2 linked regions of the Bremerella alba genome follow. Each later gene encodes a partner of the first gene's protein in a complex. Links are inferred from orthologs where the notes say so. Each region holds a gene or a part of one and is shown in the gene's direction. Other genes may lie near its edges.

The links.
Region 2: the proteins of HOV93_RS08680 (region 1) and HOV93_RS21790 are in contact, whole or in part, in a cryo-EM structure (PDB 8Z1Y), measured with the Escherichia coli proteins. The link is inferred for Bremerella alba from one-to-one orthologs.

Annotation. Positions count from the first base shown.
Region 1 is NZ_JABRWO010000004.1:228,626-231,576, forward strand. Bases 20-2,942 are described here. They hold HOV93_RS08680 (ABC transporter permease), read left to right. Parts: upstream 20-886; coding sequence 887-1,999; downstream 2,000-2,942. Other genes in these bases: HOV93_RS08675 (ABC transporter permease), read left to right, coding at 20-883; HOV93_RS26365 (ABC transporter ATP-binding protein), read left to right, coding at 2,025-2,942. In the rest of the region: more of HOV93_RS08675, read left to right, coding at 1-19; more of HOV93_RS26365, read left to right, coding at 2,943-2,951. UniProt on the Escherichia coli protein: Part of the ABC transporter DppABCDF involved in dipeptide transport. Responsible for the translocation of the substrate across the membrane.
Region 2 is NZ_JABRWO010000014.1:32,574-35,583, forward strand. The notes cover bases 15-2,996. They hold HOV93_RS21790 (ABC transporter substrate-binding protein), read left to right. Parts: upstream 15-743; coding sequence 744-2,249; downstream 2,250-2,996. Other genes in these bases: HOV93_RS21785 (serine/threonine protein kinase), read left to right, coding at 15-565; HOV93_RS21795 (ABC transporter permease), read left to right, coding at 2,261-2,996. In the rest of the region: more of HOV93_RS21785, read left to right, coding at 1-14; more of HOV93_RS21795, read left to right, coding at 2,997-3,010. UniProt on the Escherichia coli protein: Part of the ABC transporter DppABCDF involved in dipeptide transport. Binds dipeptides and accepts a wide range of side chains, including small neutral, bulky hydrophobic, and positively and negatively charged groups. Tripeptides are poor substrates.

The DNA of each region.
Region 1 (2,951 bases):
ACCGCTGACCATCATGCAAGAAACTGTCCGCATGGACGCCATGATGTCGCAGTCTCAGATGGACAAGCTGGAAAAGCAATATCGCTTAGACAAGGACTGGTACGTCGGGTATTGGTACTGGCTGGGCGATGTCCTGCAAGGCGAATTGGGACGCGGCATCAACGACCGCCGCAAGGTCACCATCATCATCAGCGAGCGACTTCCCAAGACGCTTATGCTGACCGGTACTTCGCTGCTTTTGACCTACCTGCTTTGCATCCCCTTGGGGCTCTGGTCAACCGCGAGTGCACTGACCTTTCGCGAACGACTGGTCAGTACGATTCTGTATATCTTGTATGCGTTGCCAAACTTTGTGGCAGCGGTCTATTTGAATTTGATCATTGCTGTCCGCTTAGAATGGCTACCGTTGTATGGTTCGACCGGCGAAGGCTATGCCGAGATGAGCACGCTAGGCAAGTTTGCGGATGTCGTCTCGCACGCCATTTTACCGGTACTTTGCTTGACGTACACCTCGCTGGCCTACTATACCCGCTTCATCAAAGCCAACATGATGGAGACAATTCAGCAAGATTACATTCGCACCGCCAAGGCTAAAGGGGCCAGTCCGACGAGCATTCTGGTGACGCATGCGTTTCGCAACTCTCTGATTCCACTGGTCACCATTATCGGTCTGACCCTTCCGGCTTTGCTGGCAGGCTCAGTGATTCTGGAAACCATTTACCAGTGGAATGGCATTGGCTATCTCTTTTACCAGTCGATCACCATGCGTGAGTATCCGGTGATCATGGGGCTGGTCTTGATGTTTTCGGTTATGACGCTGTTAGGTCAGTTGTTGGCCGACGTTCTGTACGCATTCGTTGACCCCCGGATTACTTATTCGTAACTCATGAGTGCCGTACCTGAACTCGCTGAACAACCCGTCAAGCCAATTAAGCCCGCGACCTCGCAAGGGTTCTGGGCCACTGCCTGGCGATATTATCGTTGTCGGCCAATGGCTATGCTGGGGCTCTACTTCGTTGGAATTCTGGCCGTGGTTGCCATCTTCTCTCCCGCGATTGCCGGCACCAGGCCAATCATGTGTTCCTACAAAGGACACATTTACTTCCCATGCATGGGTTACTTTTACGCCCCCTGGGAAAACGCCATCTTCACAACCGGCGATCACTTCGAGAAACGGTACGAACCTAACCTCAAAGCCAAGGACCCCGATAGCTGGGCCATCTGGCCGCTTGTTCGCCAAGACCCCATCGAACGTGTCCGCGACGACTGGTTCGAAGGGCAGCCCGGCAACCCAGATAAAGCCGATGGCAAACCGAGTTGGCAAAACCTGATGGGGACCGACTCGAACGGCGTCGATGTGTTCGCTCAGCTTGTGCATGGAACCCGAGTGGCTCTGCTGGTTGGGTTCGTCTCGATGGGTATCGCCGGAGCCATTGGAATTACGGTCGGGGCGTGCGCTGGCTACTTTGGCGGGTGGATCGACTTTGTCCTTTCTCGGTTCATCGAGATCATCCTGTGCGTTCCCACGTTAATCCTGGTGATCGCCCTGTTAGCAATCGCCGAACACCCCAGCATTTGGCAGGTGGTCGCCGTGATTGGCCTCACCGGGTGGACGGGCATCGCACGATTAACTCGGGCCGAGTTCCTCAAGATCAAACAGATCGAGTACGTCGCTGCGGCGAAAGCGATGGGAGCCGGGCCCATGCGAATCATGTTCATTCATATCCTTCGAAACGCCTTGGCACCGATTCTCGTACCGATCAGCTTTGGTATCGCCGCCGCCATTTTCACCGAGAGCGCGCTGAGCTTCCTGGGCATTGGTGCCGACACGCTGACTCCTACTTGGGGCCGAGTGCTGCACGAAGGACAAAACAACATCCGCTCGATGTGGTGGCTGATCTTCTTTCCTGGACTGGCCATTTTCACCACCGTGCTGGCCTACAATTTGATCGGTGAAGGCATCCAGGAAGCCACCGATCCCCGAACCCGCGACGCTTAACTCCCTTGTCCAATCCGCGCATACTATGACTAAAACCCTGCTCAAAGTCGACAATCTGCGGACCTACTTCCATGGCGAGGAAATCGTCAAGGCCGTCGATGGAATCTCCTTCCAGCTCGACGAGGGGGAAACGCTGGGTATCGTCGGCGAATCAGGTTCCGGCAAGTCGGTCACGTCGCTGTCGATCATGCAGCTGCTCGCACGTAGTGCCAAGATCGAGGACGGTACGATCTCGTTCCTGGGAACCGATTTGGTTCGCCTACCTGATCCGGCGATGCGGAAGATTCGCGGCAAAGATATCAGCATGATCTTCCAGGAACCAATGACGTCGCTGAACCCTGTGTTCACCGTCGGCTCGCAGGTCATGGAAGCAATTCGCCTGCACCAAGATCTCAGCAAAAAAGAAGCCCGCGAGAGAACGATTCAACTGTTTGAAGAAGTGGGTATCCCCGATCCCCACAAGCGAGTCGACTATTACCCGCATCAGATGTCTGGCGGCCAGAAGCAGCGTGTCATGATTGCGATGGCCCTTAGCTGCAATCCTAAGTTGCTCATCGCCGACGAGCCAACGACCGCTCTCGACGTGACCATCCAGGCCCAAATCCTCGACATCCTGCGCCAGCTGCGAGATAGCCGTGGGATGTCTATCCTGTTCATCACGCACGACCTGGGCGTGATTGCGGAAATTGCCGACCACGTGCTGGTCATGTACCGCGGAAACATTGTCGAGAACGGTAACATCCACCAGATCTTCGAGAACCCCCAGCACCCCTACACCAAGGGTCTGCTGGCCTGTCGTCCGCGACTCGATACGAAGTTTCGTCGCCTACCGACCGTCAGCGACTTCATGGAATCGAAGACGACCGATTCCGGGATCGAGATCGTCGAGAAAGAGATGCCGCAGGCTAAATTCGACCAACTGATAGTCGAAGGCCGTGGGCGACTTCTGCAC
Region 2 (3,010 bases), on another replicon or contig:
GGCAACCAAGAAAGAGGTCAGCGGAATCGTGCAGTTCAAGCTGGCCAGTTGCACGATCGACACCGGCAGCAGTGTTTTTCAGCGAGAAGGAACCTGGACGATTCCCCTGAAGGTTCCGATGAACGACTGCATTGTGACGTGGGGGAAATCGAAGCCGTTCCTCTTGCAGCGAAGTTCAACGCAGTCTATTGACGAACTCTCGAAGTCGCTCGATTTCGAGTGTGAGGATAACGTCTATTGTATGGGCATGTCTTCGCGAGAGATGATGCTTATCGAGTCGACCGCCGGGATGACCAGCAAGACGTCGGTAGACTATACCCGCTGGAAAATGATGTGGGACGATCTGTTTTCCGAACCCAGCGAATCGGTTTGGGCGAGTCCTTTACCGACGGCCACTTCCTACTCGAAACGGCTGCCGGCGGACTATCTGCTGCTGGACGATTTCAGCGAAAACCCGGCTGTTCGACCGGATGAACGCAACGCCGGCATCGATTTTAGGGAGCTTCCCTTTATCAAATCGCCCCTCTCTGGAGCGAGTGGTACTGGGGCAGCGGCCACAAATTGATCGAAAGTCTGTCGGCTGTTCAGGTTGCCGTCTGGCACACTCGAAATGTAGAATCGGGCTTTCTCACCCATCCCAAGCCGACAACGTGAATGGCCGCATGGAATTTTCGAGAGTTTTTCAGTCTAGTTGCCTTCTTTTCTGTCTCAGTTTTTTAACCGCGTGTGGTAGCGGTTCGCCGATGGTCACCGATACGCTCATCTATGGGCGGGGTGGCGATGCGAACGCGTTGGATCCCATTCACACTGATATAGGCGAGTCGGTCAAAGTCATCGTGAATATCTTTGAGCCGTTGGTGGCTTACGATGATGAGACGCTCGACCTGGTTCCCGGCCTCGCAGAATCTTGGGAAACGAGTGACGACGGGCTCGAATGGACTTTCAAGCTACGCCCTGACGTCAAGTTTCACGACGGAACGCACCTCGACGCGGAGGCGGTAGTCTTTACATTTCAGCGGATTCTGGATCCCGATCATCCGCACGTGCATAGCAACATTATCCCTTACTACTCGAGCTATTCGCAGATCGAGAACATCGAAGCGGTCGATGACTTGACGGTGAAGTTTACGCTGAAGCAACCGCAAGCGACCTTTCTGGCCAATATTGCCATGTTCCCTTCCGGGATTGTGAGCCCCACGGCCGTTAAGAAGTACGGAGCCGATTTCACACGTCATCCGGTGGGGACTGGCCCATTTCAGTTTGTGCATTGGAAGCCCAAGCAGGAAATCGTGTTGTCACGCTTCGACGATTATTGGGGAGAGCCGGTCGGCATAGAGCGTGTTGTCTTTTTGCCAAGCGAGGAAAGTTCGATACGCGTAACGCAGCTTAAACGAGGTGAAATTCATATTGCCGACAATCTGCCGCCGTCGGAAGTCGATGGCTTGGAAAAGACGCCTGGGGTGGTCGTGCAATCGACTCCGGGGATCAACATCGGCTATCTCACCATGCAAACACAAAAGCCACCTCTCGATAAGCCTGAGGTGCGTCAGGCAGTTGGTTATGCCATCGACCGCGATCGTCTGATCGAGGTTGCCTATGCAGGACATGCTCAAAAGGCCAAGTCGATGGTTCCGCCAACACTGTGGGGGCATAGCGACGATGTTCCGGAAAAAGAGTTTGATCCGGAAAAGGCAAAACAGCTTTTACAGGAAGCTTCTCAGAAGTATGGCTTTGAATTGCCGCTGAAGCTCGAGTTGTTCGTAATGGACCAGCCTCGTCCTTACATGCAACAACCTCGGCAGACGGCGATCTTTATTAAAGATGCTTTGGAGAAAGTCGGGTTTCAGATTGAAATCATCACCAATGACATCGGCCAACACTTTCAAAGAATGACGCGAGGCGAGCATCAGTTAGGGCTGAGCGGTTGGAGTGCCGATATCGCCGATCCACACAACTTTTTGCATACGCTGCTGCATTCAGAAAATATCAACGAAATTGGTGGTAACAACCTGAGTCAGTACAAGAACGAAGAGGTCGATAAGTTGCTCGATGCGGCTCAGTTTGAACTCGATCAGGAAAAGCGAACTCAACTATACAAGCAGGCTCAACAGTTGATATCTGAAGACGCACCGGTATTGCCACTGGTTCACGTTCCCGTGCGGATTGCCCAACGCGATTTTGTGGAAGGGTACAAGCTGCATCCTTCGTCGCAGGTTCGCTTAAAATCTGCTCGAATCGCGGAGCAATAATGGTGTGGGCGATGCTTATTCAGCGGCTCGCTCAGGCCGTTGTTACGATGTTGATTGCGGTTTTGGCTATCTTTGTTGCTGTTCGCGTACTTCCGGCTAATCCGGTCATTGCCCAGTTCGGTCAGCATGCCGTTCCGGAGAAGATCGAAAAGGAAATGGAAGAGCGTGGCTGGAATAAACCTTTATGGCAGCAAGCGATTACTTTCGTCGGACAAATGGCCCAAGGCAATCTCGGCGAATCGTTCGCTCGACCGGGCGAGAAAATTAGTTCCCGGTTAGGGCAGGCCGTACCGGCTACGCTAGAACTGACATTCGCGGCTATGCTGATTGCCATTCCGGTCGGTGTTTTTGTGGGAACGATCGCGGCTCTATGGAGAAACGCTTGGCCAGATTGGATCTCGATGGCCATTGCTCTGTTAGGAGTGAGTATCCCGGTCTTCTTCCTGGCGATCTGTTTGATTGTCGCTTTTCCACTGATGCCTACCGGTTACCGGCTGCCACCTGGCACGCAGCATCAATTGCATACCGAGTTTTACTTTTTTGAAGCTTTGCTAACGGGACAGTTTCAACTAGCGGCGGTCAGTGCCCGACATTTGGTCCTGCCAGCGATAGCCCTGTCAACGATTCCCTTGGCCGTTGTTTCTCGCGTTACCCGCAACAGCATGCTGGAAGTGCTGGATGCAGATTATTTGCGAACGGCACGAGCGAAAGGGGCTAGTCTGCTGCGAATGATCGTCCGACATGCGTTTCCCAATGCTTCT